DNA from 3 places in the Microbacterium sp. KR10-403 genome. Region 3 is predicted to be linked to each of the others. Evidence: predicted binding sites of a transcription regulator. Region 3 holds the regulator's gene; each other region holds the start of a gene.
The links. Region 3 encodes LexA, which represses DNA repair genes until DNA is damaged. Its sites were predicted from a motif close to TCGAACANNTGTTCGA; they were not measured.
Positions count from the first base shown of each region.

Region 1: imuA' (DnaE2-dependent mutagenesis accessory factor ImuA') is a predicted target of LexA. The motif match lies at 3,168-3,183, and genes of this name have one in related genera.
Region 2: ABMQ42_RS04485 (HNH endonuclease signature motif containing protein) is a predicted target of LexA. The motif match lies at 4,365-4,380, and genes of this name have one in related genera.

Region 1 is NZ_JBEGDC010000003.1:292,558-303,200, reverse strand. It holds gene ABMQ42_RS08165 (acyl-CoA dehydrogenase family protein) at 1-201, shown strand, start outside; gene ABMQ42_RS08160 (SDR family oxidoreductase) at 198-1,040, shown strand; gene ABMQ42_RS08155 (oxidoreductase) at 1,048-3,090, shown strand; gene imuA' (DnaE2-dependent mutagenesis accessory factor ImuA') at 3,194-3,883, shown strand; gene ABMQ42_RS08145 (Y-family DNA polymerase) at 3,883-5,427, shown strand; gene ABMQ42_RS08140 (error-prone DNA polymerase) at 5,458-8,862, shown strand; gene ABMQ42_RS08135 (aldo/keto reductase) at 8,931-9,956, shown strand; gene ABMQ42_RS08130 (Fe-S cluster assembly protein HesB) at 10,000-10,284, opposite strand; gene poxB (ubiquinone-dependent pyruvate dehydrogenase) at 10,460-10,643, shown strand, end outside.
Region 2 is NZ_JBEGDC010000002.1:150,267-160,909, forward strand. It holds gene ABMQ42_RS04475 (LmeA family phospholipid-binding protein) at 1-989, opposite strand, end outside; gene argS (arginine--tRNA ligase) at 1,001-2,665, opposite strand; gene ABMQ42_RS04485 (HNH endonuclease signature motif containing protein) at 2,785-4,290, opposite strand; gene ABMQ42_RS04490 (NADPH-dependent FMN reductase) at 4,753-5,316, shown strand; gene ABMQ42_RS04495 (MFS transporter) at 5,362-6,612, opposite strand; tRNA gene ABMQ42_RS04500 (tRNA-Arg) at 6,802-6,877, shown strand; gene trmB (tRNA (guanosine(46)-N7)-methyltransferase TrmB) at 6,978-7,634, opposite strand; gene ABMQ42_RS04510 (hypothetical protein) at 7,707-8,072, opposite strand; gene ABMQ42_RS04515 (helix-turn-helix transcriptional regulator) at 8,197-10,643, shown strand, end outside.
Region 3 is NZ_JBEGDC010000002.1:21,561-32,203, reverse strand. It holds gene ABMQ42_RS03915 (methylenetetrahydrofolate reductase) at 1-585, shown strand, start outside; gene metE (5-methyltetrahydropteroyltriglutamate--homocysteine S-methyltransferase) at 582-2,906, shown strand; gene lexA (transcriptional repressor LexA) at 2,966-3,625, opposite strand; gene ABMQ42_RS03900 (LysM peptidoglycan-binding domain-containing protein) at 3,935-4,288, shown strand; gene ABMQ42_RS03895 (histidinol-phosphate transaminase) at 4,365-5,402, shown strand; gene hisB (imidazoleglycerol-phosphate dehydratase HisB) at 5,399-6,010, shown strand; gene hisH (imidazole glycerol phosphate synthase subunit HisH) at 6,007-6,660, shown strand; gene priA (bifunctional 1-(5-phosphoribosyl)-5-((5-phosphoribosylamino)methylideneamino)imidazole-4-carboxamide isomerase/phosphoribosylanthranilate isomerase PriA) at 6,665-7,414, shown strand; gene ABMQ42_RS03875 (SseB family protein) at 7,398-8,183, shown strand; gene ABMQ42_RS03870 (DUF1844 domain-containing protein) at 8,187-8,567, opposite strand; gene infC (translation initiation factor IF-3) at 8,772-9,434, shown strand; gene rpmI (50S ribosomal protein L35) at 9,506-9,700, shown strand; gene rplT (50S ribosomal protein L20) at 9,733-10,113, shown strand; gene ABMQ42_RS03850 (TrmH family RNA methyltransferase) at 10,192-10,643, shown strand, end outside.

The DNA of each region.
Region 1 (10,643 bases), on a different contig from region 3:
ACCGCGGTCGACATGCTCACGCGCGTGACCGACAAGGCGCTGCAGGTGCACGGCGGCATCGGGTACTGGAAGAGCTCGCCGATCGAGCGCGTCTATCGGGACGCGCGGGCCCAGCGGTTCGAAGAGGGCACCAACGAGATCCAGAAGACGGTGGTCGCCCGTGACGTGTTCACGCGCGCGGCGCAGGAGGAGGACGCATGAGCACGCCCGAGACCGACGACGCGAGGGAGTACGAGGGGCGCGTCGCGCTGATCACGGGGTCGTCGCGCGGCATCGGCCGCACGCTCGCGCTCGATCTGGCGGGCAAGGGCGCATCGGTCGTCGTCAACTACCGCACGAATGCCGACCTCGCCGAACAGGTCGTGGCCGAGGCGCAGCGCCGCGGCGGCGACGGGATCGCCGTGCAGGCCGACATGGAGAGCCCCGAAGACATCGTGCGCCTGTTCGATGCGACCGCCGAGAAGTACGGGCGACTCGACTTCTTCGTCAACAACGCGGCCGCGGCGGCGTTCAAGCGGGTCGCCGACCTGAAGACGCACCATCTCGACCGCTCGTACGCGATGAACCTGCGCCCGTTCGTGCTCGGCGCGCAGGAGGCCGTCAAGCTCATGGACCGCGGCGGGCGGATCGTCGCGGTCTCCAGCTACGGCAGCATGCGGGCGTTCGCGACCTACGCGGCGCTCGGTTCGTACAAGGCGGCGGTGGAGTCGTTCGTCCGGTTCATGGCCGTCGAGTTCGCCGGATACGGCATCACCGTGAACGGCGTGAACGGGGGGCTGATCGACTCCGACTCGCTCGACTACTTCTACTCGATGCCGGGTATGGCGCCCATGCAGAAGGTGATCGACGCGATCCCGCTGGGGCGCCCCGGCACCGTCGAAGACATGGCGAACGCCATCGACTTCCTCCTCTCCGACCGCGCCGGGTACATCACCGGGCACACCATCATCGTGGACGGCGGGATGACGGTGGCAGCGCCTCCGTACTGGCACGACACGAGCGACCCGTTGGGGCTGCCGCCGCGTCCCGTGCGGGACTGACCGGGCCGTGGCATCCATCCCTCTTCCGTCCACCGCGGCACGCTATCCGTCCGTGCGCACGCCGGTGCGGGTCGGCGCGCTGACGCTGCCGCATCGCATCGTGATGGGGTCGATGCACCTGAACCGCGAGACGGGTGACCCGGCCGCGCTCGCCGCGTTCTACGCGGAGCGCGCGCGAGGCGGGGCCGCCCTCATCATCACGGGCGGCGCCGCGGTCAGCCGCGTGGGCGCGGGCGGGGTCGGCTACGGGATCATCGCCGAGCCGGCGCACGCCACGCCGTGGCGGACGGTGGTGGATGCCGTGCACGACGCCGGCGGACGCATCGCGCTGCAGCTGTTCCATGCGGGGCGCTATGCGTCGCCCGCGGCGTTCGGGCTCACACCGGTGGCGCCGTCGGCCGTGTACAGCCGGTTCTCGGACGCGACGCCCGAGGCGCTCGACGACGCGGGGATCGCCGCGACCATCGATGACTTCGCCCGTGCCGGGCGTATCGCGGTCGAGCTTGGATTCGACGGCGTCGAGATCATGTCGTCGGAGGGGTATCTGCTCAATCAGTTCGCCTCGCCGGTCACCAACCGGCGCGACGACACGTGGGGAGGGGATGCCGCGCGGCGGCGCGCCTTTCCGGTCGCGGTGACCCGCGCGGTGCGCGATGCGGTCGGCGCCGCGCCGGTGATCGTGCGGATGTCGGGTGCCGATCTCGTCGAGGGCTCGTCGACGCCCGACGAGGTCGATGCGCTGGCGGTCGCGTTCGTGCAGGCCGGTGCCGATGCGATCGACGTGGGCGTCGGCTGGCACGAGGCGCGGGTGCCCACCGTGCAGTCGATGGTGCCGCACGGGGCGTTCACGCCGGTGGCGGGGCGGATCCGGGCGGCGCTGGCGTCGGCCTCTGCGGCCGGTGGGCTCGCGGGCGCGGTGCCTGTCATCGCGTCGAACCGCATCAACACCCTGGAGCAGGCCGAGCGGGTGCTCGCGGCGGGCGAGGCCGACATCGTGTCGATGGCGCGGCCGTTCCTGGCTGACCCGCACATCGTGGCGGCGTCGTTCGCCGGCCGCGAGGCCTCGGTGACGCTGTGCATCGGCTGCAACGAGGCCTGCATCGACCGGTCGCTCGGTGTCGAGCCGGTCTCGTGCATGGTCAACCCGCGGGCGGGGCGGGAGATCGGGTTTCCGCTGGTGGCGGCATCCCGCCCCTCCTCACGGCGGGTCGCGGTCGTCGGTGCGGGGCCCGCCGGCATGGAAGCGGCACGCGCCGCCGCCTTCGCCGGTGCGCGGGTGACGCTGTTCGACGAGGCGCCCGAGATCGGCGGGCAGTTCCTGCTGGCGGGCGCCGTACCCGGCAAGGGAGACTTCGCCCTGGTCGCACGGTCGTTCGCGCACCTGCTCGACGAGACGGGCGTCGAGGTGCGGCTCGGGCATGCGGCGGGGCTGGAGGAGGTCGCGGGGTTCGACCACGTGATCGTCGCGACCGGCGTCGTGCCGCGCCGGGTCGAGCTGCCGGGCGTCGAGCGGGCGCTCGACTATGCGCAGGCCTTCGCCGATGTGTCGCGGGTGGGGGAGCGGGTTGCGGTCATCGGCGCCGGCGGGATCGCCGTGGACCTTGCGCACCTGCTCGTCGAAGACGGCGCTTCGGACTTCTTGGTCGAGCACGGTCTGCGCGCGGGAACACTGCCGCCGCCGCGCCGGCAGATCACCATCATGCGCCGGCACGGGCCGATCGGCGCGGGCATGGGCGTGACGACGCGCTGGGCGGCGGTGCAGGCGATCCGGCGGCGCGGGGTGCGCACGCTCACGGGGGTCGAGTATCGGGCGGTCGAACCCGGCGGCGTGCGCATCACGGTGGACGGCGCCGAAGAGCTCGTCGGGGCCGACACCGTCATCGTGGCGGCGGGACAGACGCCGCGCGCGGGGCTCGCCGCGGAGCTCGCGGCCCGCGGCATCCCGCACTCGGTCGTCGGCGGCGCGCGGAACACGGCCGGGCTGAACGCGGTCGCCGCGTTCGAGGAGGGCCTGCGGGCGGGGGATGCCGCGGCCCGCACCGCGCGCTGACTGTCGAACATAGCCCACGGATCGACGTGTTTCGGATGTCGGAGGGGGCGTCTATCGTCGTTCCTGCATTGACCGCCTAGAACATGCGTTCTAGAATGAGGAAGTGGGGGCGATCATGTCGGCAGGTGCTGCGACAGCGCAGGAGATCTCGCTTCTGCGCGCGCAACTCGAGCGGGTGCAGGGGCGCCGGCTCGGCGCCGCGGTCCTGCCCACACTGCCGAGCCTCGCCTCGCTCCTGCCGGGCGGCGGCCTGCGGGCGGGCGCCGCGTACACGGTGGCGCCGTCGGCCTCGCTGCTGCTGGCGCTGCTGGCCCGGCCGTCGCAGGAGGGCTCCTGGTGCGGTGTGGTGGGGATGCCCGAGCTCGGTGCCGAGGCGGCCGAGCAGCTCGGGGTCGATCTGTCGCGGGTCGTGCTGATCCCCGATCCGGGGGCGCGCTGGCTCGCGGTCACGGCGACCGTCGCCGATGTGCTGCCGGTGGTCGCGGTGCGTCCGGGCGGGCGGGTGACCCCGGGCGACGTGGCGCGGCTGTCGGCGCGGCTGCGCGATCGCGGCGGGGTGCTGCTTGTCCAGGGCGTGTGGCCTCAGGCCGAGGCATCCATCGCCGTCGACGCCTCGGAGTGGACGGGTGTGGGCGACGGACACGGCTTCCTGCAGCGGCGCGTGCTGACGGTCAGCGTCACGAGCAGGCGCCAGGCGGTGCCGCGCCGCGCCCGGCTCGTGCTGCCCGATGAGACCGGCGGCTTGTCGGCGGTACCGACCGCGGCGCCGGTGCCGATGCGGGCGGTGGGCTGATGCGCAGCCTGGTGCTGTGGTTCCCCGACTGGCCGGTGACGGCGCTGCACCGGCAGCGCGGGGCAGAGGGGGCGGATGCCGCACCCCTGGCGATCGTGCACGCGAACACCGTGGTCGCCTGCTCGGCGGGTGCTCGCGTCGAGGGCGTGCGGCGCGGGCAGCGGCGGCGCGACGCGCAGGGGCGCTGCCCGCGGCTGGAGATCGTACCGGCCGACGACGATCGCGACGCCCGGGAGTTCTCGCCGGTGGTCTCGCGCATCGAGCAGCTGGTGCCCGGGGTGCAGATCATCCGCCCGGGGCTGTGCGCGCTGCGCGCACAGGGGCCCGCACGCTTCTATGGGGGCGAGAATGAGGCCGCCTGCGAGATCCTCGACGTGCTCGCCGAGGGTGAGGAGCTGCCCGGCGTGCGCGCGGCCGTCGCCGACGGGCCGTTCACCGCCGAGCAGGCCGCGCGCACGACGACCGCCGACAAGCCCGTGCGCATAGTGCCGGCGGGCGGGGCGGCGGCCTTCCTCGCGCCGCTGCCGGTGACGACCCTGCAAGACGACGGGCTGGCCCACCTGCTCAGCCGCCTCGGCGTGCACACGCTGGGGGCGTTCGCCGCACTCGACGCCGGCCTCGTGCGCGACCGGTTCGGGCCGGCCGGGCAGCGGCTGCACGAGCTGGCGGGCGGGGCCGATTCGCGGCCGGTGCAGCCGCGCACGCCGCCGCCCGAGCTCGACCGCGAGGTCGCGTTCGAGCCGGCCGTCGAGGCTGCCGAGCAGGTCGCGTTCGGCATGCGCATCGCCGCCGACGAGTTCATCGCGGGTCTGGGTGCGACCGACCTCGTGTGCACCGAGCTGCGCGTCGAGCTGACCGGAGATCGCGGTGAGCGCAGCGATCGGGTGTGGCTGCATCCGCGCTCGTTCGATGCGGCGTCGGTCATCGACCGGGTGCGCTGGCAGCTGGCCGAAGATGCGCAGAACCGGGTGCTGCGCAGCGGGGTGACGCTCGTGCGGCTGCATCCAGAGGCGGTGGATGCCGCATCCGCCCACAGACCGGCGATCTTCGGCTCCGGCCCCGACGAACGCGTGCACCATGCGCTCTCGCGCGTGCAGGCGATGCTCGGGCACCGCGGGGTTCTGACCCCGGCGGTCGGCGGCGGCCGGTGGCTGACCGAACGGCAGGTGCTCGTGCCGTGGGGCGATCGTGGCGACCGCGCCGTGGCGACCGAGCGTGCCCGTCCCTGGCCGGGGAGCCTCCCGCCGCCCGCACCCGCGACGGTGTTCCCGCAGCCGCAGCCGGTCGACGTCGTCTCGCAGACGGGGCTGGTCGTCGAGGTCGACGACCGCGGAGAGCTCAGCGCCCCGCCCGCGCGGCTGACCGAGGCCGGCCGGTGGCGCGAGATCGTGTCGTGGGCCGGCCCGTGGACGGTCGACGAACGGGGATGGGATGCCGCCCGTGCCCGGCGTGCGCACCGGTTCCAGGTCGTGGATGCCGAGCAGAACGCCTGGCTGCTCGTGTGCGAGGGCGGCCGCTGGGCGGCGGAGGCGCGGTATGACTAGCGCCACCGCGCACAGAAGAAGGCCGCGCTGATGGGCTTCGACAACCCTTCCGTGCCGTGGTCCGAGATCGAGCGCGTCCTCAGCGACCGCCGCCGCCCGCGCCCCGTACCGGCCGACGCCGACGGCGGCGACAGCCCTGCCTGGTCGCACAAGCGCGGCCCGTACGTGCCGCCGCCCATCGCCCGCCCGGCCGATGCCGTGCCCTACGCCGAGCTGCACGCGCACTCGTCGTTCTCCTTCCTCGACGGGGCGTCGTCGCCCGAAGAACTCGTCGAAGAGGCCGAGCGGCTCGGCCTGCATGCCCTGGCGATCACCGACCATGACGGGTTCTACGGCGTCGTGCGCTTCGCCGAGGCCGCCGCCGAGCGGCAACTGAAGACCGTGTACGGCGCCGAGCTGTCGCTCGAGCTTCCGAAGCCGCAGAAGGGCGAGGCCGATCCCGCGGGCGCACACTTGCTCGTGCTCGCGCGCGGGCTGGAGGGCTACCACCGCCTGGCCGCCGCTCTCACGCACGCCCAGTTGCAGGGGGCCGAGAAGGGGCGCCCGGTCTACGACCTCGACGAGCTCGCCGCGCAGGCAGAGGGGCACTGGGCGATCCTCACCGGCTGCCGCAAGGGTGCCGTGCGGCGCGCGCTGGCCGACACGGCGCTGACGGGGGGCGTGGATGCCGCGGCCGCCGAGCTCGATCGGCTGACGGCCCTGTTCGGCCACGACAACGTGTACGTCGAGCTCATCGACCACGGCGAGCCGCTCGACTCCACGATCAACGACCTGCTCGCGGGCCTGGCCGCCGAGCGCGGACTGCCGACGATCGTCACGAACAACGTGCACTACGCCCAGCCGCAGCGCCGGCTGCTGGCGGCGGCGGTGGCGGCCGTGCGTGCGAACCGCAGCATGGACGAGCTCGACGGCTGGCTGCCCTCGCACGCGAGCGCCCACCTGCGCAGCGGCGCCGAGATGGCCCGCCGGTTCGCGCGCTACCCGGGCGCGGTCGCGCGCACCGTGGCGCTCGCCGACGAGCTGGCCTTTCCGCTGCGCATGGCCAAGCCCGCCCTGCCGAAGCTGCCGGTGCCCGATGGGCACACGCCCATGTCGCACCTGCGGCAGCTGGTGTGGGGCGCCGTGCCGCGCAAGTACCCCGAGCTGCGGCCCGAAGACCGCGAGCGCATCGCCCACGAGCTCGACGTCATCGAGCAGAAGGACTTCCCGGGCTATTTCCTCATCGTGCACGGCATCGTGCAAGAGGCGCGGGGCCGCGGCATCCTCTGCCAGGGTCGTGGCTCTGCCGCCAACAGTGCCGTCTGCTATCTGCTCGACATCACCGCGGTCGACGCCATCGCGTACGAGCTGCCGTTCGAGCGGTTCCTGTCGAGCCTGCGTGAAGAAGAGCCCGACATCGACGTCGACTTCGATTCCGACCGCCGCGAGGAGATCATCCAATGGGTCTATGCGCAGTATGGCCGCGAGCGGGCCGCGCAGGTGTGCAACGTCATCCAGTACCGGCCCAAGAACGCGATCCGCGACATGGCGCGCGCGCTCGGCTATTCGCCGGGTCAGCAGGACGCCTGGTCGAAACAGGTCGAGAGGTGGGGGGCGAGCCTTTCCACCGACACCGGCCACGACATCCCCGATCAGGTCGTCGAATATGCGGAAGAGCTGCTGAAGGCCCCGCGGCACCTGGGCATCCACTCCGGCGGCATGGTGCTCACCGAGCGGCCCGTCGGCGAGGTCGTGCCCATCGAGCACGCGCGCATGGAGGGGCGCACCGTCATCCAATGGGACAAGGACGATGCCGCCTGGATGGGCCTGGTCAAGTTCGACCTGCTGGGGCTGGGGATGCTGGCGGCCCTGCAGCACACCTTCGACCTCATCCGCACCTCCACGGGGGAGGAGTGGGAGCTGGCCACGATCCCCAAGGAGGAGAAGGCCGTCTACGACATGCTGTGCCGGGCCGACTCGATCGGGGTGTTCCAGGTCGAGTCGCGCGCGCAGATGGGGCTGCTGCCGCGCCTGCAGCCCCGGAGGTTCTACGACCTCGTCATCGAGATCGCGCTGATCCGGCCGGGGCCGATCCAGGGCGGCGCCGTGCACCCGTATGTGCGCCGCAAGCTCGGACGCGAGCCGGTCACCTACGCGCACCCGAAGCTCGAGCCTGTGCTGGCGCGCACGCTGGGGGTGCCGGTGTTCCAGGAACAGCTTATGCAGATGGGCATGGCCGTCGGCGGGCTCTCCGGCGAAGACGCCGACCTGCTGCGGCGCGCGATGGGCTCCAAGCGGGGCGTCGAGCGCATCGAGTCGCTGAAGACGAAGCTGTACGAGGGCATGGCGGCCAACGGGCTGGTGGGGGATGCCGCAGACGCCATCTACGCGAAGATCCAGGCGTTCGCGAACTTCGGTTTCGCCGAGTCGCACTCCCTCTCGTTCGGGCTGCTCGTGTACGCGTCGTCGTGGCTGAAGCTGCACTACCCGGCCGCGTTCCTCGCGGGGCTGCTGCGTGCCCAGCCGATGGGGTTCTACTCGCCGGCGACCCTCGTGGCCGACGCGCGCCGGCACGGCGTCGAGGTGCGCCGCCCCGACCTGCACCTGTCGGGGGCCGATCCGGTGGTCGAGCGGGCCGACGACAGGACGGTCACCGGCATGGATTCGTGCCTTGACCGCCATCAGAGCCCGACGGGCGACTTCGACATCGACGCGCCCGACGAGTCGGCCGCGCACCGGCGCGACGGGGCGTTCGCCGTGCGGCTGGGGCTGGCTGCGGTGAAGGGGATCGGCGACGACCTTGCCGCGAAGATCGTCGCCGAGCGCGACGCGCACGGTCGCTACCGCGATCTGCGCGACCTCGTGCGCCGGGTGGGCGTGAACACCGCGCAGCTCGAGGCCCTGGCCACCGCAGGCGCGTTCGAATGCCTGGGGCTGACCCGGCGCGAGGCGATCTGGCTGGCGGGTTCCGCCGCACAGGACCGGGCCGAGTACCTGCCCGACTCGATGGTGTCGGTGCAGCCGCCGCTGTTCGGCGACCCGTCGAGCTACGAGCGGCTGGCGGCCGACCTGTGGGCGACCGGGGTGTCGACCGACGACCATCCGCTCACGCACTTCCGCGCGCCGCTGGACGCCCGCGGGGTCCTCACCTCGCGCGAGCTGCGCACGCACGAGGTCGGCCGACGCGTCGAGGTGGCGGGGCTGGTGACCCACCGGCAGCGGCCGGCGACGGCATCCGGCGTCACCTTCCTCAACCTCGAGGACGAGCACGGCATCGTCAACGTGATCTGCACGACCGGCGTGTGGACGCGCTACCGGCGCACCGTGCGCGATGCGCCGGCCCTGATCGTGCGCGGCATCGTCGAGCGCTCGGAGGAGGGCGTGGTCAACCTGCTGGCCGACGCGTTCGAAGACCTGCGGGTGGGGGTGACACACCACTCGCGGGACTTCCGCTGACCCGGAGTTATTGTCTACGATTGGAGAAATATCGAACGATGACGCGCGTTGTTCAGAGAGGAACCCGCATGACCATCCCCACCCGCACGACAGGCCCGACCGGCATCACGGTCTCCGAACTCGCCCTCGGATCGTGGAACACCTGGGACCGCGCCGCGTACGACACCGTCGTGCAGACGCTGCGGGCGGCGATGGATGCCGGGGTCACGACCTTCGACGTGGGCATCTACGGCCCGCACCTCGACGACCCCGACCCCGACGCCACCGAGATGGTGTTCGCCCGGGCGATGGCACAGCTGAAGCCGCGTCGTGAGGATATCCGGCTCGCGGTGAAGGCATGGCTGCCGCAGCCCGGCATCGACGCGCCGACGTTCGCGCGGCAGCTGGACGCGATGCTCGAGCGCCAGCACACCGACTACGCCGATGTGCTCGTCCTCGGCGACCTCATGGCGCCGCGCGACGACTACTCCGCCTTCCTTGTGCAGCTGGCGCCGCTGCTGCTGAGCGGCAGGACCCGCGCATGGGCGGTGAACAACTGGTCGGCCGCCGAGGTCGCCGAGATCACCGGGCAGGCCGGGGCCGCGGGCATCGCCGGTCCCGACTATGCGCAGCTGAAGTACGGACTGACCCGCCGCTCGATCGCTGAGGGCGCGCCGTACCGCGAACTGCACGAGGCGATCGGCGTGCGCGTGCAGGCGTCCGACGTGTTCGAGGGCGGGCTGATCTTCGGCCCGCGCACCGACGGCACCGCCCGCATGATCGGCGGCGACATCGGCGGCACCCAGGCGCGCATCACGGCCGGCGTCGCGCAGATCCGCGAAGCCGCGGCCTCCCTGCACACCACCGTCGCAGCTCTGGCGGTCGCCGTGCCGCTGCTGAACCCGATCACCGCGAACGTGCTCGTCGGTGCGCGCACCCCCGCGCAGCTGCGTGACGCGCTGGCCGCGTTCACGCTGCTGCAGGAGCACGCCGCCGAAGAGATCCGCGCCGTCGCCGACGCGTTCTGGTTCGACCGCGACACGGTCGCGGCCGACGCGTCGTGGGGCACCCGGCCCGACGACGACCCGGCCACCTACGTCGTGCAGGAACGCTGAGTGAAGAGGGTGCGGCCCGGGAGTACTGGCCGCACCCACCCGGTCAGACCTGGGCGGTCAACCCGAAGCGCACGCCGCCGGTGTCGTCGACCTGGGCGTCGAGCACCTGGTCGTCGAGGGCGGCGGCCGCTCCTTCATCGAGGAAGACGCGGGCGCCTTCATCATCGACGACGGTGTCGGCCTCTTCCGGTGCCGCCACGACAGACAGCGCGAAACCCGCGGTGGCATCGTCTCCGCCATGGATGCGGAGTCCCGCCGTCTCGGCCTCGGGGCCGTTCGAGACGATCGACTTCACCGCGGTCTGGGCGTTCTCGGTCAGGGTGAGCATGCGTGCTCCTTCCGTCGGGGTGGGGTAGGGACGCTGAGTCGGCCACGATTCCCTCATCGGCGGCCAGATGCAACCCTCCGCGCTGTTTCTGAGAGGATTCACATGCCCTTCATCCCGTATCGACACGGCGGCAGACCCCCTCGCGGTCGCGGCATCCACCGCCTACTCTGGCGGCATGTCGACGAATGTGGCCGAGCTTTTCGTACAGACCCTGAAGAACGCCGGCGTGCAGCGCATCTGGGGGCTTCCCGGTGACTCGCTGAACGCCTTCACCGAGGCGCTGCGGCGCGACGGCGGCATCCGCTGGATGCACATGCGGCACGAGGAGTCCGCGGCATTCGCAGCCGGTGCCGAAGCCG
Region 2 (10,643 bases), 130 kb from region 3:
ATCTTCGACAGCGTCAGCCCCTTCGGGAAGCGATCGGCCACGCACACGGTGCGGTCGGCGAGGATGCCGTCGGCCAGGCTCCCGAAGCGGGCGCGGATGGTGTCGGCATCCATGTTCAGTCCGCCCACCGTGAACTTCTCGGGGGTCAGGACGAGCGCGCCGTCCTTCGCACTCGGCGTGAAGGTCAGGGCGAAGGAGATGCCCGAGAGGAACTGCGCCGGGTTCAGCGAGACGACGAGGTTGCCGCCGTCGACCTTCAGGGAACCGGCGACCGTGTCGTCGAAGTTGCCGATGAGCTTCACGAGGGCGTCGGGGGCCAGACTCACGGTGGCATCGGCGCTGCCCACCTCGCCGTCGCCGCTCGTGGGGACGTCGGTCGCGTGGACGGTGAGGCTCCCGGTCGCACCGCCCAGCGGCGCTTCGGGGACCGTGACGGTCAGCGCCGACAGTCGGCCGGCGATCACCTGCGGGATCATCGGCTCGTCGACGTCCACGTCGACCTCTGCATCGGGGCCGAGGTCGAGGGCCGTCCGCGTCTGCGCGGTGACCTCGGCGACCACCTTGTCCTTCAGCCAGGCGTTGCCGGCGAACCAGCCGATCACCCCGGCGACGGCGAGCACGGCCACGATGATGAGCGTCGTCACCGCGGCGACGACGCCGCGACGCTTTTTCTTCGGCTTCGCGGGCTGCGGAGGAGTGGATGCCGCGGCCTGCGGATAGGCGGCGGTCTGCGGGTGCGCGGGCTGCGCATACGCCGCGGTCTGCGGGGAGGTGGGCTGCGCTTCGCCGACGACCGGCAGCGGCAGGGTGGTCGCCTCGGGCTCGGGGGCGGGCTCGGCGGCCGTGCGAGCGGGCTCGGATGCGGAGGCCGGCTGCGCGGGCAGCGGCGGCCTGGGCGGGATGACCTGCCCGTCCCCCGGCAGCGGCGGTTTCGGCGGGACCGCGATGGGCTCCGTCGGATCTTCCGGCTGGGTGGAGCGTTCGGCCATCTCTCCTCCGGTCACATGCGCTCGGGCGCACTCACTCCGAGAAGGTCCAGGCCGTTGCGCAGAACCTGTCCGGTGGCGTCGTTCAGCCACCGGCGAGTGTGGTGCACGGGTTCGATCGGGGCGTCTCCCAGCGGGATGACGCGGCAGTTGTCGTACCAGCGGTGGAAGAGCCCGGCGAGCTCTTCGAGATAACGGGCGACGCGGTGCGGCTCGCGCATCTGGGCGGCGAACGCCACGATGCGCGGGAACTCCTGCAGCGCACCCAGAAGCGCCGCCTCGGTCTCGTGGGTGAGGGTCTCGGGCGCGAACACGCCGCGGTCGACACCGGCGTCGTCCGCATTGCGGGCGACGTTGTGCGTGCGGGCGTGCGCGTACTGCACGTAGAAGACCGGGTTGTCGTTGGTGCGCTTGCGCAGCAGGTCGGGGTCGAGGTCGAGCGGCGAGTCGGCGGGGTAACGGCCCAGCGAGTAGCGCAGTGCGTCGGTGCCCAGCCAATTGAGCAGGTCGTCCATCTCGATGATGTTGCCGGCGCGCTTGCTCAGGCGCGCGCCGTTGATCGAGACCATCTGGCCGATGAGCACCTGGATGTTCTTCTCCGGGTCCTCTCCCGCCGCTCCCGCGATCGCCTTCAGGCGGTGCACGTACCCATGGTGGTCGGCACCGAGCAGGTAGATCTTGTTCTGGAAGCCGCGGTCGCCCTTGTTGAGGTAGTAGGCGGCGTCGGCGGCGAAGTAGGTGTACTCGCCGTTGGAACGGCGGATCACCCGGTCCTTGTCGTCGCCGAAGTCGGACGTGCGCACCCACACCGCACCGTCCGCGTCGAAGACGTGTCCCTGCTCGCGCAGGCGCTCCACGGCCTGATCGATGAGGCTCATGCCGTTCTCGCCGGGCGCATGCAGCGTGCGCTCGGAGAACCACACGTCGAAGGGCACGTTGAACCGGTCCAGCGAGTTCTTGATCTCGGCGAGCTGATACTCGTAGGCGAGGTCCTCGGCCACGACGAGCTGCTCGTCGTCGGGCAGTTCGAGCAGATCGGGGCGCGCCTCGAGCACCCGGCCGGCGAGGGTCGTGATGTACTCGCCGGGGTACCCGCCTTCCGGCGTCGGCTCGCCCTTGGCTGCGGCGACGATGGATGCCGCGAAGCGGCCCATCTGCGCGCCGGCATCGTTGATGTAGTACTCGCGGACGGCGGTCGCGCCGCTGGCCAGCAGCAGGCGCACGATCGAATCGCCGAGCGCCGCCCAGCGGGTGTGCGCGATGTGCAGCGGGCCGGTCGGGTTCGCCGAGACGAATTCGACGTTGACGGTGTTGCCGCGCTGCGACTCGTTGGTGCCGAACGCGGCACCCGCGTCGACGATGGTCTTCGCGAGCGAACCGGCGGCCGCGGCATCCAACCGCACGTTGATGAAGCCGGGACCGGCGACCTCGACGGATGCGACACCGGCGACCTCGCCGAGCTTCTCTGCGATCTCGGCCGCGAACTCACGGGGGTTCGCGCCGACCTTCTTCGCGAGCTTGAGCGCGGCGTTGGACGCCCAGTCGCCGTGGTCGCGGTTCTTGGGCCGCTCCAGCAGCAGATCGGCGGGGATCAGGCCCTCGGCGGAGCCGGCTCGTCGCGCCTCCGCGAGCGGGCGGATGACGTCGAGCAGGGCTGCGGAGAGGGCTTCAGGATCCATAGACCGACAATTCTATGGCGAGCCGCCCGCGCGGCCGCTGAGAACGCCACCGCGGCGCGCCTGTCACTCTCATCTGGCCGCGCCGCCCTTCTCAGAAGGGTGCGTGTTCAGGTGCGTGTTCAGAAGGGTGCGGGGTCGTTTGCGTATTGTGTGGCAGTCGTGTGTCGGTGGTGGGGGTCGGGGTCGATCAGGGCGACGGGTTCGAATCTGACCGTGCCCGGTGGTCTTGTCACGTGCTGCCGCCCGGTGGGGGCGGTGAAGATCAGGACCCCGCCGGCGAGCTGTTCGACCTCCCACGCGGTCTCGTGTTTGAGAGTGTGGTGGCGTTCACAGAAGTGCTCGAGGTTGCACAGGCACGTCGGGCCACCCGCCGCGTGCGGGATCGTGTGGTCGATATCGCATTTGACCGCACGTCTGCGGCATCCGGGGAACCGGCATTGCTGGTCCCTGGCCTGCAGGAATCGTTTCTGCCGCTTGGAGGGCCGGTACCGGTCCACACAGACCGGCACCCCGGTTGCCTGGTCGGTGAACACCCGGCTCCACATCGAGCACCCACCCGCGAGCCGCCTGGCCGTGTGGTCGTCGATCGGGCCGAACCCGTCCACGGTGGCCCCGCCCACCCGGGCACCGGTGAGGGTCTCTGCCGGGATGGTGACCTGCACCTCCGGGCAGATCGCCGAGAGCGCGTCCCGCGCCTGTTCATCGGCACCGTGCCCGGTGAACGAGGCGGCCAGCAGCAGGTCGCAGAACATGTCCGCCATGATCTGCGCCACTGACCGGTCATCGAACACCGGCTCGCCCGTCCCGTCAGAATCAGCATCACAGCCAGAACCGGAGCCATCGCTGGCGTCGGTGTCAAAGTCGATGCCCTTGGCCGTGTTGCCGGCGTCAGCGTCAGCGACGCCCGCGGCCACGTCGCTCGTGTCGGCGTCGGCCGGTCCGGCGGTGGCAGTGGTGGTGTCGTTTTCGACCTTCTCCGCGGTCTTCTCGGCCTGGTTCTGTGCGAACAGGACGGTGGCTGCTTCCCGCAGCCGGGCCACCGCACCTACGCCCTCGGTGGTCGGGACGTCCGCGGTGATCCGGGCAAGACCGGGCTCCAACTCGCGTACCGACACCCGCCGCCGTGCCACCGCGTCCCGCACCCGCGCCTGGGTGCCTTCCGGGTCCAGCCGGACCACGAGTCCTGCCAACCCGGCCTTCAACTGTGCCGGGGTCATCTCCCGGGCCATATCCCGCGCGACCGCCTCGAACTCAGCGCGCACCCCGGGATCATCGATCTGCACGCCGGCCTCGGCGATCAGGGTCGCGTGTTCCCCGGAGAACTCTCCCGCACTGGCATCACACAACGTCTCATAGAACGACCCCACCAGCGTGGACGCCTGCGACACCTTCCGCGCCACCTGCCACTCACTCAACCGCAGCCCGGCCGCGATCTCCGCGTACAGCTCCCGCATCGCCAGCTGCGACGCATCCACCACCGCACCCTCACACCCACCCCGGACGGCACGCTCGGCCTCACGCCGCTGCACGAGGTCCGCGACCCGGGCGAAGAAGAACATCTCCGCCGCGAACGCCCGCCCCGCAGCCGCACGCGAGGACACCAGAGAATCCAACAGCTCATCCACCTCCGACACAACAGGAGACACACCCACCGACACCGTGAGCCCCCTTCCCCGGATGAACCGATACCACCATAGTATCGAACATGCCTACGGATAACAAGGGGTGAGAATGGATTCTCTCAAGTATTTTTCGCATGATTCAGGCCAACCGCGAAGCGACTCACCGTACACACGGGGAACGAGTGAGATTCGTATCTTCGTATGGAATGACCGGCTCTTGACCCCCGGCCGGCATCCACCGCCACCCTCACGATCCCACCGGCCACCGACATCCTCCCCAGCCCACAGACCCGCCCCCACAGAACCGGACCAGACACCACGACCCCGGCATCCCCTCGCCCTCGGCCCGACGAATGGAGCCGCACTGACAGAGCCCCCGGCCGCGGCATCCACCCCTCCACTCACCCGACCGCCCGACCAGGAGTTGAATGGATGCCGTTGAATAGATGTCGGAAAGGGACCTGAATGACCAGACTGATGATCATCGTCGGCAGCGTGCGCGAGGGACGTATCGGCCTGCCGATCGCCCAGTGGGTGCAGAAGGAGGCCGACGCCGACAGCCGCTTCGATGTCGACTTCGCCGACCTCAAGGAGATCGCGCTGCCGCTGATGGACGAGCCGAACCACCCGCGTCTGCGCCAGTACACGAAGGACTACACGAAGGCATGGAGCGAACGGGTGGATGCCGCGGACGCGTTCATCTTCGTGCAGCCCGAGTACAACTACAGCTACGCGCCGAGCCTGAAGAACGCGCTCGACTACCTGCATCAGGAGTGGCGCCGCAAGCCGGTCGGCACCGTCAGCTACGGCGGCATCTCGGGCGGCACCCGCGGCGTGGTCGCGCTGCGTCCGGTGCAGCAGGCGCTGGGGCTGGTTCCCACGAGTTCGAACGTCGAGCTGGCCTGGGCCGCGCAGCAGCTCGATGACGACGGCGTGTTCCAGCCGCGCGAGAGCAACGAGCGGATGCTGCACGCACAGTTCGACGAGCTCGTCGCGCTGGCCGACGCGCTGCGTCCCCTGCGCGGCTGACACCCGCGCGGCCGACACCCGCGCGGCCGAGCGCGCGCCGCGTCGTCACACCTCGGCGCGGCGCGCACTCCCGCGGATGTAGAGCGCGGTCAGGAGCGTGCCGGCCACCAGCACCGCTCCCCCGATGACGACCGTCGCGGGGATGCCGAGCAGCGTCCCCAGCGCCCCGATCGTCACTCCGCTGAACGTCTGCATGCCGGGGCCGAACATGCTGTAGGCCCCGAGCACCCGGCCACGCTCGGCCGGCGGGGCCTCCAGCTGGACGATCGCCTGCCCCGTCGAGGTCGCGGTGATCTGCGAGAACCCGGTGAGCACGAGCGCGATGAGCGCGACCACGAGCGAACCGGTGAAGGCGAACAGCATCGCGAACAGTCCGAACGTGAGGGAGCTGATCACCGCCGTGCGCACCGTGGGCGGGATCCAGCCGCTGGCCTCGAGGAAGAACCCGCCGACCACCCCGCCGATCCCCAGCGCGAACAGCAGCGCTCCGTAGACGAGCTCGGCGTCGGCGCCCGTCGGCGTCAACTCGTTGCCGAACACCGGCATCGCCGTCTGCAGCACGGCGCCGATCGAGACCGACGCGAGGGCCGCGAGGATCAGCATCCCCATGATCACGTGATCTCTCCGCACGGTGCCCAGCACCCGGAACGACTGCCACAGCGACACCCGGCCCGTCCCGTAGAGTCCCTCGCGGGAGTGCCCGGTGAACTTCGTGCGCGCCAGGAACAGCGTCAGCGGCAGGTAGAAGACGATGTTGGCGAAGATGCCCCAGGTCGTGCCGAGCGTCAGCAGCAGCGCCGAGCCCACGACCGGACCGAACAGGATGCCGAGGCTGCGGAACGTCGCATTGATGCGCACGGCACTGGGCAGCTGCTCGCGCCCCGCGAAGTCATAGAGCATCATCTGCTCGGCGGGGCCCCACAGGCATCCCGCCAGCCCGTGCAGCACCAGGAGCACGCACGCTTCCCACAGCTGCAGCGTTCCGGTCAGGAACAGGATGCCCCAGCACAGCGACACGAACATGAACAGGATCTGCGCGATCTGGATGATCCGCCGGCAGTCGAATCGCTGCGCGAGCGCGCCGGCATACACCGACAGCAGCAGGTAGGGCAGCCAGTGACTGACGAGCTGGAAGCCCACCAGGATCGGCGAGTGGAACGTGTTCCACAGCACCAGATAGGTGATGACGTGCTCGATGTTGTCGCCCATCATCGCCAGGCCCGCGCCCACGAGGTACGGCGCGGTCTTCCAGCTGCGCAGAACCGCGAACTTGGGAGCGGGGGCAGGGACGGTCACCGCTCCATCCTGGCGCAGGTTCGGGATGCCGCGGCGCGGCGAGGCTCGCTCAGTGAGCGGTCGGAGGCGGGCAGATCTGTCGCTGTTGCGCACTCCCGCGGCCGGAAACGTGCAACAGCGCCAGGTTCTCGAACGGCCCCGCGCCGCGGTCTGAGACGGCGTCTTCGCACTGATAGTCTTGACCGGTACGCCTCCGTAGCTCAGGGGATAGAGCGTTGGTTTCCGGTACCAAAGGTCGCAGGTTCGATTCCTGTCGGGGGCACCAGATCTGAATGTGAAGAGGGTCCGTCCGCAACGACGGACCCTCTTCACATCTCCAGGACCGGTGGGATCCCCGCCGGTCGGAGGCTCCGCGCGTGCGCCCCTCAGTCCCGCTCGTACGCCAGGTCGCGGATCTCGCGGCCCGCAGCGATGCCCTTGCGCTCGAACGCCGTCATGACGCGGCCCTCGAACCTCGGCGCCCACTCCCCCTCGAACGCACGACGGAAGCCGGGCGCGGCATCCATCACCTCCACCATCTGGAGGGCGTAGTCCTCCCAGTCGGTGGCCAGGCGCAGCACGCCTCCCGGCTTCAGCGCACGGCCGGCGAGCGCCGTGAACTCCGGCGCGATCAGGCGCCGCTTCACGTGCCGCTTCTTGTGCCACGGGTCCGGGAAGAACACCCAGAGCTCGTCGACGCTCTCCTCGGGCAGCAGGTGCTCGAGCACCTCGGGCGCGTTGGCCTCGGCCAGCCGCAGGTTGCCCGCGCCGGCGGCATCCGCGTCCTTCATCGTGCGGGCCAGGCCCGCCTTGAACACCTCCACCGCGAGGAAGTCGACGTCGGGGCGGGACGATGCCGCATGCACGATCGCATGCCCCTGACCCGAGCCGATCTCGACCACGAGGGATGCAGACCTGCCCCACACCGCCTCCGGATCGATGCGCGCGTCGTGGGCGACACTCGTCGTCGACACCTCGCGCGGCACGTCGATCAGGTAGCGGGGAGAGAGCTCGGCCCAGGCGCGCTCCTGCCCCTCGCTCATGCGCCCGCTGCGGCGCACGAACGAGACGGTCTTCTTGCGGTATTCGGGGTCGGGTGTGGACACCCGTCCAGACTATGCGGCTATGTAGCCGATGAAGATGATGCCGAGGAACAGCGTCCAGATCACGGCGCCGATGTACCCGAGCACCAGGCCGATCATGAGCATCATCTTCTGCGCGCCGCGCACGTAGGTGGTCGCGACTCCGTCGAATCGGCCGCCGGCAGCCTCGAACTCCTTCATCTTCTTCAGGCCGACATGACCGAGGAGAACGGCCACGATGCTGATGCCGAAGAGCCCGGTCATGAGGGTGGCGACCGGCAGAAGTCCTCCCGGAGGGTGCAGCGCCGCGGAGGCGTAGGCGGGCATGCCGGCCGGCTGCGGGGCGGGCGCCACGGGCCCGATCGGGATCGGTTCGGGGTCGATGTTCTGAGCAGACATTTCAGGACTCCTTCCACGCTCTGAACTCTGCGCCCCAGCATGCTCGGACGCCTCGGCCGCCGAATCGGGAGATACCCCTATCTTTCGGGCTGACCTGCGGGTTCCCGCGTGCCACAATGACGACATGGGGCACCTGCGCGGTCAGGTGATGCTGGGGCGCGAGCACGAACTCGACGTGCTGCGTGACGCGGTCGCGCGCGCTCGCGAGGGCGGCACGCACCTCGTCCTGGTCTCGGGCGAACCGGGTATCGGCCGCAGCCGCCTTCTCACCGAGTTCGCCGCAGGCCTCGATGATGAACGGCTCGCCGTCACGCGCGGCGTCGCGATGTCCACGGGCGAGCTCCCCTTCGCACTGCTGTCCGAACTTCTGGCCCGGCTCCTGCACGACGACCACGATCTCCTCACCCCGGACGAGCGCGACGGCCTGTCGCCGCTGCTCGCCGGCGGTGCCCGGTCGGGTGATCGGACGATCATTCTGTCGACGGCACTGCGCCTGCTCGACCGGATCGCGGCGGACCGCCTCCTGGTCTGGCTCATCGACGACCTGCAGTGGGCCGACGGCGCGGGCCTCGATCTGCTCGCAGCCGCGGCGGGCACCGGACTCGACCGGCGGCTGCTGGTGGTCGCAGCCGTGCGCACTGACAGCCGCGACGACGAGGCGGTGCTGGCCCGCTTCACCCCCGGGGCCGAAACGATCACGCTGGCGCCGCTCACACGTGATCAGGTGCGCCGGCGGCTCGACGATCTGGGGGTGGATGCCGCGACCCGCACCGATGTGGAACGGCTGGCCGGCGGCATCCCACTCCTCATCGAAGAACTCGCCGCGACCCACGGTGTTCCGCGGTCGGGCTCGCGGGTGCTCGGCGCACAGGCACGTCTGGACGCTCTCACCCCCGGCACGGCGCGACTGATCGAGGCGGCCGCCATCGGCGCCGATCATCTGCGCATCGAGCTTCTCGGACCGGTCGCGTCGCTGGACGACGACGCTCTTGACGCCGCGATCGGGGAAGCCACGGCGGCCGGCGTCCTCGCGGAGACGCCGACCCACGACGCGCTCGTGTTCCGCCACCCTCTGCTGAGGGAGGTCGCCGATCGATCCATCGCCCCGGTCGCGCGCCGACGCTGGCACCGTTTGTGGGCACAGGTCCTGGAGACCCACCCCGATGCCACGCCCGGCCCGACGGCCGCGATCGCCGTCGCGCGCCATCGACTGCACGCCGGCGAACGCGTCGACGCCCTGGCCGCCGCAGTCCGCGCGGCGCGAGCCGCGGGCGAACTCGACCTTCACGAGGTCGAGGCGGAGATGTGGGAGCAGATCTTCACGCTCTGGGACGGCGAGACTCCCCTCCCGGGCCTCGAGCGTTTCACACCCCGTGAGATCCGGCGCTTCCGACGCTGGGCGATCGGACAGATCGACGCCGACCGCTACCTCGAGCTTCTCACCGAGGACCTCCATGCCGCGCACGACGACTCGACGCGCGCGTGTCTGCAGCTCGGGCTGACCGTCCAGGGCGGCACCGCGCTGGCCACAGACCCCGGTCATGCCAGCCTGTCCGAGATGGAGACCCGGGCGCGCACCGGGCCTCGTGACCTGGTGCTGGCGATCTTCCTGAACAACCTCAGCGAGCTGTATCTCAACGACGGGGATATGGAGCGTGCTCGAGCACTCGCGGCGGAGAGCGCGCAGATCCTGGAGGAACGCGACGAGGCGAGGGACGCCGTCCGGGCCCGCACGGAGCTCGCCTATCTCGACGCCGCGGAGGGCCGATCGCAGGAGGCGATCGCACAGCTGGAAGAACTGCTGGCCGCCGCGGATCCCCACCAGGCGTATGTCCACCGGTGGGTGGGATACGTGCTGACGATCATCCATGCGCTCCGTGGAGATGCGGATGCCGCCGACGCGGCCTTCGAGCTCGCGGGGGCGACCCTCGACGCCCGCCTGGACTGGCCGACGTTCGAGACGCAGCTGAGCGCGGTCATGCCGACGTGGATCGACGTCGGCCGCTGGCGGCACGCGGAGTCGGCGCGCGAGCGTTATCGCTTCCTCTGGGAAGGGCACCTCGTGCTCTCCGACCTGCACGCCGCGCAGCTCGAGCTGCTGCGCACGGGGCGCGTGGCGGATGCGGAGCTGTGGACGGGACTGCCCGCCCGTGAGGGCGAGACGGGCGGCATCGACCCGGCCTCGGCGCGAATGATGGCCGCCCGCGTCCACGGAGCCGCCCACGACCTCCCGCGCATGCGCCGTGTGCTCGAGCCGGTGTGGACGCAGACGCACCCGCGCTTCAGCGACCACGCGATGCTCGGGTTCCTCTGGCGGACGGTGCGCGACATCACACGCATCGAGGTGGATGCCGCGGCTGCGCACCCCGATCCGGACGACCGACGAGCCGCCGACGCGCACCTCGCCCTGATCGCCGACGTCGCCGGTCGGATGAGCCGCCACGGCGCGCTGGGTGAGGCGTGGGCCGCCGAACTCGACGCTCAGCGCGCTCGGTTCCACGGCGAGAGCACCGCCGAGGCGTTCGCAGAGGCGGCGGCGCTCTGGCGCGCGGTCGGGAACACCCACGACGC
Region 3 (10,643 bases):
GCCGCCCAGCTCGTGCAGCTCATCGACCGGGTGCAGGCCGAGCGCGCGCCGTATGCCGAGGCGGGCATACGCGGTCTGCCGCGAGCCGCACGGGTCGTTCCCGGCGAGCACGTCGAGATCGCCGTCGCGGCGTTCCCCCACGGGCACCCGCGGTCGCGGCATCCCCGTGAGCACATCGATGCGCTGCTGGCCAAGCAGGCGGCGGGGGCGACGTTCGCCATCACCCAGCTGTTCTTCCACGCCGACGATTTCCTGTGCTTCGTCGACCGGTGCCGCGCGGCCGGCGTGACGATCCCGATCCTGCCGGGCATCATGCCGGTCACCTCGCCCCGGCGACTGGCCCGCGTGCTCGAGCTGTCGGGGCAGGAGGTCCCGGCCGAGCTGTCGATCGCCCTGCAGATCGAGCCCGACCCCGAGCGGCAGCGTGCCATCGGCATCGCCTACGCCGCCCGGCTGGCCGCCGACGTCGTCGCCGGCGGCGCCCCCGGCGTGCACCTGTACGCGTTCAACAACCATCAGACCGTCCTGGCCGTGCTCGACGAGGCCGGGATACTCACCCCCATCCAGAAGGAGACCGCACGATGACCGCATTCCCCGCCGGGACGATCCTCGGCTACCCCCGCATCGGCCGCCGCCGTGAGCTCAAGCGCGCCGTCGAGGCGCACTGGGCGGGCGCGCTCGACGAGGCCGCGCTCGAGCAGACCGCCGCCGACCTGCGCCGTGCCACCCGCGAACGCCTCGCGTCGCTGGGACTCGGGCGTGACGACTCGTCGATCCCCGAGTCGTTCTCGTACTACGACCAGGTGCTCGACGCGGCCGCCGCGTTCGGCGCGCTGCCGGCACGCTTCGCCGACCTGCGCGAGGCCGACGGATCGATCGGCCTGCGCGCCTACTTCGCCGCCGCCCGCGGTGACGCCGAGCGCACGCCGCTCGAGATGACCAAGTGGTTCGACACGAACTACCACTACCTCGTGCCCGAGATCGCGCCCGACACCGCCTTCGCGCTGACGAGCGACCGCTTCGCGCAGCAGGTCGCCGAGGCCCGTGCCGACAACGTCACGACCCGTCCGATCGTCGTGGGTCCTGTGACCTTCCTGGCTCTGTCGAAGCCCGCCGACGGTGCGCCCGAGGGCTTCGTGCCGCTGGACCGGCTTGAAGACCTGCTGCCGGTCTACGTCGAGCTGCTCGCGGCGCTGCGTGCCGCCGGCGCCGAGTGGGTGCAGCTGGACGAGCCCGCTCTGGTGAGCGAGTCGCTGGATGTCGCCCCCGCCGAGCTTGCGGCGGTCGCGGAGCGCGCCTACGCGGTGCTCGGTGCCGCGCAGAGCCGCCCGAGCATCGTGGTCGCCGCCGGGTATGCGCAGCTGTCGGACGAGAGCTGGCGGGTGCTGGCCGCCGCCCCGATCGAGGCCGTCGCCGTCGACCTCACCCGCGGTGGCGTCCCCGCCGCCGTGCCGGGCCTGGAGTCGAAGACGCTCGTCGGCGGTGTCATCGAGGGCCGCAACATCTGGCGCGGCGACCTCGCCGCCGCCTGGGAGAAGCTCGAGCGGCTGCAGGGGCTGGGCGCGGCATCCGTCGCCGTCGGCACCTCCACGTCGCTGCAGCACGTGCCGCACGACGTCGACGACGAGTCGGACCTCGACGCGCGCCTGCGCAGCTGGCTCGCCTTCGCCGACCAGAAGGTCGGGCAGGTCGTGGCGCTCGCCCGCGGACTCGTCGAGGGGCGCGCCGCCGTGGAGGCCGACCTGACGGCCGCGACCGAAGCGCTGACCGATCGCGCCGCCGCCGACGGCGTGCACGACGGCGCGGTGCGACCGCGTGCCGCCGCCCTCGACGAGGAGGCGTTCTCGCGCGGGCCGCAGGACGAGCGGGATGCCGCGCAGGAGGCCCTCGGCCTCCCGCTGCTGCCCACGACCACCATCGGATCGTTCCCGCAGACCGGCGACATCCGCAAGGCGCGTGCGGCGCACGACCGCGGCGAGCTCTCGACGTCCGACTACGAGGACGTGCTGCGGCTCGAGATCACCTCGGTGATCGGCCTGCAGGAGGAGCTGGGTCTCGACGTGCTCGTGCACGGCGAGCCCGAGCGCAACGACATGGTGCAGTACTTCGCCGAGCACCTCGACGGCTTCGCCGTCACCCGCAACGGGTGGGTGCAGTCGTACGGCTCGCGCGCCACGCGCCCGTCGATCCTCTGGGGCGACGTGTCGCGTCCCGAGCCCATCACGGTCCGCTGGGCGCAGTTCGCGCAGGCGCTGACCGAGAAGCCGGTCAAGGGCATGCTCACCGGACCCGTGACGATCCTGGCGTGGTCGTTCGTGCGTGACGACCAGCCGCTGGCCACGACGGCGAACCAGGTGGCGCTGGCGCTGCGCGACGAGATCGCCGACCTCGAGGAGGCGGGCATCCGGATCATCCAGGTGGACGAGCCCGCGCTGCGCGAGCTGCTGCCGCTGAAGAAGGCCGACCAGCCCGCCTACCTCGACTGGTCGGTGGCCTCGTTCCGCCTGGCGACGGCGGGGGCGGATGCCGCGACCCAGGTGCACACGCACCTGTGCTACTCGGAGTTCGGCGTGGTCATCGACGCGATCGCCGCGCTCGATGCCGACGTCACCTCGATCGAGGCGGCGCGCAGCCGCGGCGAGGTCATCGCCGACATTGCCGAGTCGGGCTTCTCGCGCGGCATCGGTCCCGGCGTGTACGACATCCACTCGCCGCGCGTGCCCCAGGTCGACGAGATCGTCGATCTGCTCGAGCAGGCGGTCGATTCGATCCCGGTGCGCCGCGTGTGGGTCAACCCCGACTGCGGTCTGAAGACGCGGGCCTACCCGGAGACGGTGGCGGCACTGGGCAACCTGGTCGCCGCGACCGAGCGCGTGCGCGAGGGACGTCTCGTGCAGAGCGTCTGACGACATGACGAAGGGCCCCGGGTGTCTCCCCGGGGCCCTTCGTCATGCTCGACACGCACTCACACGGCGCGCAGCACCGCCACGACCTTGCCGAGGACGACGGCCTCGTCGCCGAGGATCGGCTCGAACGCGGAGTTGCGGGGGAGCAGCCACGTGTGGCCGTCGCGCTGACGGAACATCTTCACCGTCGCCTCGCCGTCGAGCATCGCGGCGACGATCTCGCCGTTGTCGGCGGTGTTCTGCGCGCGCACCACGACCCAGTCGCCGTCGCAGATGGCCGCGTCGATCATCGACTCGCCCTGCACCTTGAGCATGAACAGCTCGCCCTTGCCCACGAGCTGGCGGGGGAGCGGGAAGATCTCCTCCACCTGCTGCTCGGCGGTGATCGGCACACCCGCGGCGATCTGGCCGACCAGCGGAACGAGCGCGGCATCGCCCACGGCGGGGGCCGAGTCGGCGGGGTTCTCCGCCGACGAGCCGGGCAGGTCGATGAGGATCTCCATCGCGCGCGTCTTGCCCGCGTCGCGCCGCAGGTAGCCGCTCAGTTCGAGCTGGTTGAGCTGATGCGTCACGCTCGAGAGCGACTTGAGCCCGACGGCGTCGCCGATCTCGCGCATGCTCGGCGGATAGCCGTGCCGGGTGATCGACTGCTGGATCACCTCGAGGATGGCCATCTGCTTGTCGCTCAGGCTCTTCCTGCGTCGTGTCTGTCGGCGCATTCTCGGCACCTGCGGCGCCGGTGTCGTGGCGTCCTGCGATGCGTCGCCCATGTCAGCTCCCGTTCCCGCCGCGGATGCAGCTTCTTCGAATGTCGGAGGTCCGTGGTGAGGTGTCCTCATCGAAACGGTATCCGCTTCCGGGACGGATCGGCGGCACCCCGAGGGCGTGTCGTCTTCGATCCGGATTCGCATTCCGATTCCACTTGACAGACTACAACATCGAAACTAGGTTCGGAAGAGAGGTTCGGTACGGGATGCCCCCGGCCGGGCTCCCGAACCGAATCTCTTCACAGCATCCAGGAGGACCCCATGGTCACGATCGCCCCGACGGCACAGCCCGTCACACGCCTGCGTCTCACGCATCGCGGGCGGCGCGTGCTCGCGGCGCTCGTCGCGCTGCCGATCGCCGCGGCCATCGCCGCGGCGGCGATCAGTGGAGGCGCCGCGGTCGCCTCGCGCGACGCCGGTGCGCCGGCCGGGTCCTTCGCCACCGTCACGGTGTCGGCCGGCGACTCCCTGTGGGGCATCGCCGAGCGGCTCGCCCCGCACGCGGACCCGCGCGATGTCGTCGACGCGATCGTGCGGCTGAACGCGCTCGAGGGCGTCACGGTCACGCCCGGTGAGGTTCTGTCGATTCCCGCGGATTACGCCCCGGCCGGCTGAACACCGAGTGCGGTCCTACGATGGAGCGGTGAGCCCTCGATTAGACGACTTGCCCATTCGTGACGATCTGCGCGGCATGAGCCCCTACGGTGCGCCGCAGGCCCGCGTGCCCGTGGCGCTGAACGTGAACGAGAACACCCATCCGGTCCCCAAAGAGGTGGCCGACGACATCCTCGACGGGGTCGCCCTGGCTCTCCGCGACGTGAACCGCTATCCCGACCGCGAGTTCACCCAGCTGCGTGAGGCCTTCGCCGAGTACCTCGGCCACGGACTGACGCGCGACCAGCTCTGGGCCGCGAACGGCTCGAACGAGGTGCTGCAGCAGGTGCTGCAGGCGTTCGGCGGCCCGGGGCGCACGGTGTTCGGCTTCGCCCCGACCTACTCGATGTACCCGCTTCTGGCGCGTGGCACGGGCAGCGCGTGGGTGGCCGGCGTCCGCGGGGTCGACTACACGCTCGACGCGGAGGCGGCGGCGGGGCAGGTCGCCGAGGCGCACCCCGATGTCGTCCTGCTGTGCTCGCCGAACAATCCCACTGGTACGCCCCTGCCCATCGACGTCATCGAGCGGGTGTACGACGCGACCGACGGGATCGTGGTGGTCGACGAGGCGTACTGGGAGTTCGCACCGCGTGACGAGCGCTCGGCGCTGACCCTGTTGCCCGGCCGCGAGCGTCTCGTCGTCTCGCGCACGATGAGCAAGGCGTTCGCCTTCGCGGGCGCGCGCGTCGGCTATCTCGCCGCCGACCCCGCCGTCATCGACGCGCTGCGTCTCGTGCGCCTGCCCTACCACCTCAGCGCGCTGACGCAGGCGGCGGCGCTGGCGGCGCTGCGGCACGCGCCGACGATGCTCGCGACGGTCGACGACATCGTCGCGCAGCGCGACCGCATCTCGGCCACGCTCGAGGCGCTGGGGTACAAGCCGTACGAGTCGTGGACGAACTTCGTGCTGTTCGGCGGAGTCGATGAGCCGACGGCGACGTGGCAGGCGCTGCTCGACCGCGGCGTGCTCGTGCGCGACGTCGGGCTGCCGCGCAGCCTGCGCGTCAGCGCGGGGACCGAGGAGGAGACCAGCGCGTTCCTCGATGCGCTCGCGTCGATAGACTCGGCGTCATGACGACCGCCGCGTCCCGCACCGCCTCCCGCTCCCGCTCGACGAGCGAGTCGTCGGTCGAGCTCGAGCTCGACCTCGACGGCACGGGCCTCGCACGCATCGACACGAGCGTGCCGTTCTTCGACCACCTGCTCACGGCCTTCGCGAAGCACTCGCTGACCGACCTGACCGTGCGGGCGTCGGGCGACACCCACATCGACGCGCACCACACCGTCGAGGACGTGTCGATCGTGCTGGGCGACGCGATCCGCGAGGCGCTCGGCGACAAGGCCGGTATCTCGCGCTTCGGCGACGCCCTGGTCCCGCTCGATGAGGCGCTCGCGCAGGCCGTCGTCGACATCAGCGGGCGTCCGTTCCTCGTCCACGAGGGCGAGCCCGCAGGGTTCGAGCTGCACCTCATCGGCGGCCACTTCACGGGCTCGCTCGTGCGGCACTCGTTCGAGGCGATCACGTTCCACGCTGGGCTCACCACACACGTGCGCGTCCTGTCCGGCCGTGACCCGCACCACATCGCCGAGGCCGAGTTCAAGGCGTTCGCACGCGCGTTCCGTCAGGCCAAGGCCCTCGACCCGCTCGTGCACGGCATCCCGAGCACGAAGGGCGCCCTGTGACGGCCAAGCCGCTCGTGGCCGTCCTCGACTACGGGTCGGGGAACGTCCACTCGGCGGTGAAGGCGCTGGAGGCGGCGGGCGCCGACGCGCGGCTGACGGCCGACCGCCGGCTCGTGCACGACGCCGACGGACTCGTCGTGCCCGGGGTGGGTGCGTTCGCGGCCGTCATGAAGGCGCTGCGCGACATCCGCGGCGACGAACTCATCGACCGGCGTCTGGCCGGTGGCCGGCCGGTGCTCGGCATCTGCGTGGGCATGCAGGTGCTCTTCGGGCGCGGTGTCGAACGCGGCGTCGACACCGAGGGGCTGGGGGAGTGGCCGGGCGTCGTCACCGAGCTCGACGCACCGCTGCTGCCGCACATGGGCTGGAACACGGTCCGCCCGGATGCCGGCAGCCGCCTGTTCGCCGGCATCGAGGACGAGCGGTTCTACTTCGTGCACAGCTACGGCGCGACGCAGTGGAACCTGCAGGTGCAGCCGCCGTTCCCCGAGCCGATCCTGACCTGGTGCGACTACGGGGCCGCGCCGTTCCTGGCCGCGGTCGAGAACGGACCGCTGGCAGCCACGCAGTTCCACCCCGAGAAGTCGGGCGAGGCGGGCATCCGCCTGCTCTCGAATTGGATCGACAGCCTGCCCCGGGCTACTCTGTGACCTCGTGCCCAGTGATTTCGCCGCCACGCCCGAATTGATCCTCCTGCCCGCCGTCGACGTGGCCGACGGCAAGGCCGTCCGCCTCACCCAGGGCGAGGCAGGGAGCGAGACCGACTACGGCGACCCGATCGACGCCGCTGTGGACTGGGCCCGTCAGGGCGCGGACTGGGTGCACCTCGTCGACCTCGATGCGGCGTTCGGGCGCGGCAGCAACGCCGCCGTGCTGCGCAAGGTCATCCGCCAGCTCAAGGGCGTCCAGGTGGAGCTGTCCGGCGGCATCCGCGATGACGCCTCGCTCGAGGCCGCGCTCGACTCGGGAGCCGCCCGCATCAACCTCGGCACCGCGGCGTTGGAGAACCCCGAGTGGGCTGCCAACGTCATCCGCCGCTACGGCGACGCCATCGCGGTCGGACTCGACGTGCGCGGCACCACGCTCGCCGCGCGCGGCTGGACCCGCGAGGGCGGTGACCTGTGGACCGTCCTCGCGCGTCTGGAAGACGCCGGCTGCAGCCGGTACGTCGTCACCGACGTCACGAAGGACGGCACGCTTCGCGGCCCGAACCTCGACCTGCTCCGCCAGCTCACCGAGCGCACTCCCAAGCCGATCGTCGCCAGCGGCGGCGTGTCGAGCCTCGATGACATCACGGCGCTGCGCGAGCTCGTGCCTCTGGGCGTCGAGGGCGCGATCATCGGCAAGGCCCTGTACGCGGGGGCGTTCACCCTCGCCGAGGCGCTGGATGTCGCACGCAACTGACGACTCCTGCGGACACGACCCGCACGTGACCGACTCGGCCGGGGTGCCGTGGGCCGGCCGGTCGTTCCGCACCAATCCGCACGCGGGTGACGACGGGTCGGCCGATCCCGCACTGCTGGCGGCACTGACGGCCTTCGTCGCCGGCACGGGCGACCGTGTCGCGGTCGTCGAGGCCTACCGTGAGGCGCGCCTGCTGATCCCTCTGGTCGCCGAGAAGGGCGACGAGGGGGTCGGGCCGACGGGTCTTGCCGTCGACAAGACGCAGGAGCTCTCGATCGTCACCGTCGCCGCCCCCGACGGCCGCCGCGTTCTGCCGGTGTTCTCATCGGTGCAGGCGATGGGGCGGTGGGATGCCACGGCCCGGCCCGTCCCGGTCGAGGGCGTGCGCACGGCTCTGGCCGCCGTCGACGACGAGACCGACCTCATCGTCATCGACCCCGCCTCCGAGACCGAGCACGTGCTGCGGCGGCCCGCCGTGTGGGCGCTCGCCCAGCAGATCCCGTGGGAGCCGAGCTTCGTCAGCGCTGAGGTGTTCACAGGACTCCAGGAGAGCGTGGCGCGCGAGCTCGCCGTCGTCGACCTCGCCGTCGCCGACGGCGACCCCACGGGCCGCCTGCGCGGGCCGGAGCTGCTCGTCAGGCTGAAGCTGGTGGACGGCCTCGACAAGGAGCAGCTCGACGCCGTGCTCGCCCGTCTGGCCCGGCGGTGGGCCGCCGACGACCGCATCGCCACGCTCGTCGACTCGCTGAGCGTGAAGCTCAGTCGCTGACCGTCACGAGACCGGGCCGGTCCACTTCTCGCCGGGTCCCTTGCCGATCGCATCGGGCACCGGAGACGCCTCGCGGAACGCCAGCTGCAGCGAGCGCAGGCCGTCGCGCAGGGGAGCGGCGTGGGCGCTGCTGATCTCGGGCGCGCCGGCGGTGATCAGACCCGCCAGCGCGTTGATGAGCTTGCGCGCCTCGTCGAGGTCGAGCTGCGCGTCGGGGTCGTCGGCCAGTCCCAGCTTGACGGCCGCGGCGCTCATGAGGTGCACGGCGGTGGTCGTGATGACCTCCACGGCGGGCACATCCGCGATGTCGCGGGTCGCCGCTGCGGCGCGCTTCTCCTGCTCTTCCCAGCGCGCCTGGCGCGCGGCATCCTCGTTCGAAGGCACAGCTGTCGTGTTCACGTCGTTCTCTCTGATAAACTAGGCGGGTTCCGGGCTCTGCGCCCGGTTCGAAAGAGGATCACATCCCACCCGCGCTTGCCGTTCCAGGCTACCGGGTCGTTGCACTCCGCCGGTTCACCGGCAGCCAGGGTGCGGAGCCGGTGCGTCACGCATCGTGCGGGTGGAGTGCGCCTCCGCCCGTGACGCACCCTGCGTCGCGGACATCCACCGCACGAAGAGGAGTTCCGCATCAGCGATCCCCGCACCAACGAGCGCATCCGCGTCCCCGAGGTCCGACTCGTCGGACCCAACGGTGAGCAGGTCGGCGTCGTCGCCATCCAGGTTGCGCAGCGTCTGGCTCAGGAGGCAGATCTCGATCTCGTCGAGGTCGCGCCCAACTCGAAGCCGCCCGTGGTCAAGATCATGGATTACGGCAAGTACAAGTACGAGGCCGCCCAGAAGGCGAAGGAAGCCCGTCGCAACCAGGCCAACACGGTCCTCAAAGAGGTCCGCTTCCGCCTGAAGATCGAGGCCCACGACTACACGACCAAGCTCAAGCGCGCCGAGGGCTTCCTGCAGGCGGGCGACAAGGTCAAGGCCATGATCCTGTTCCGCGGCCGTGAGCAGCAGCGCCCCGAGCTGGGCGTCCGTCTGCTCAAGAAGTTCGCCGAGGACGTCGCCGAGCTGGGCACCGTCGAGTCGAACCCGCGCATCGACGGTCGCAACATGGTCATGGTGATCGCGCCGCACAAGAACAAGTCCGAGGTCAAGACCGAGCAGAACGCGCAGCGCGCCGCCAACAAGCAGGCGGCCCGCCAGGCGAAGGCTGCCGCGTCGGAGACCACGAAGACTCCTGCGGAATCGGCCGAGTAGGCCCCACACACTCCCGCACCGCGCGGGATACCCCTTCCCGCGACAGCGGGATGCACAACGAAGGAAGAGACATGCCGAAGCAGAAGACGAACTCCGGCGCCAAGAAGCGCTTCAAGGTCACCGGCAGCGGAAAGATCATGAAGCAGCAGTCGGGCATGCGCCACAACCTCGAGGTCAAGTCCAGCCGCCGCACCCGTCGGCTCAACAAGGACGAGACGATCTCGCCGGCCAACGCGAAGAACGTCAAGAAGCTCCTCGGGCGCTGAGCGCACCGTCTGCACGTTAGGAACGAAACGAAATGGCTAGAGTCAAGCGGGCCGTCAACGCCCACAAGAAGCGTCGCGTCATCCTCGAGCGCGCCTCCGGTTACCGGGGTCAGCGTTCGCGTCTGTACCGCAAGGCGAAGGAGCAGGTCACCCACTCGCTCGTCTACGCGTACCGCGACCGTCGCAAGCGCAAGGGCGACTTCCGGCGCCTGTGGATCCAGCGCATCAACGCCGCGAGCCGCCAGAACGGCCTGACCTACAACCGCCTCATGCAGGGTCTGCGCCTTGCCGAGGTGCAGGTCGACCGCCGCATGCTGGCCGACCTCGCCGTCAACGACCAGGCCGCGTTCAAGACGCTCGTCGAGACCGCGAAGAAGGCGCTGCCGGAGAACGTGAACGCCCCCAAGGCGTGAGCTGATCCTTTTCGAACGGGCGTCCCTGGTTTCCAGGGGCGCCCGTTCTCGTGCGTCCTGCGCCCATAGACTGGGCAGGTGCTCGAGAACCCCCGTTCCGCCCGTGTGCGCACCGTCGCCAAGCTCGTGAAGCGTCGCCATCGCGACGAGACGGGGCTCTTCCTGCTCGAGGGGCCGCAGGCGGTGCGCGAGGCGCTCACCTGCCGGCCCGACGGCATCGTCGAGCTGTTCGTGACGCCCACGGCCGCGCAGAAGCACACCGACCTCGCTGAACGCGCCGCCGACGCCGACATCGAGGTCGTCTTTTCGACCGAGCAGGTCATCGGGGCCATGGCCGACACCGTCACCCCGCAGGGGGTGATCGCGGTGGCGCAGCAGTTCCCCGTGCGCATGCGCGACGTGTTCGCGGCATCCCCCCGACTCGTCGCCATCTGCGAGCAGGTGCGCGATCCCGGCAACCTCGGCACGATCATCCGTGCCGCCGACGCCGCCGGCGCCGATGCGGTGATCCTGACCGGACGCACCGTCGA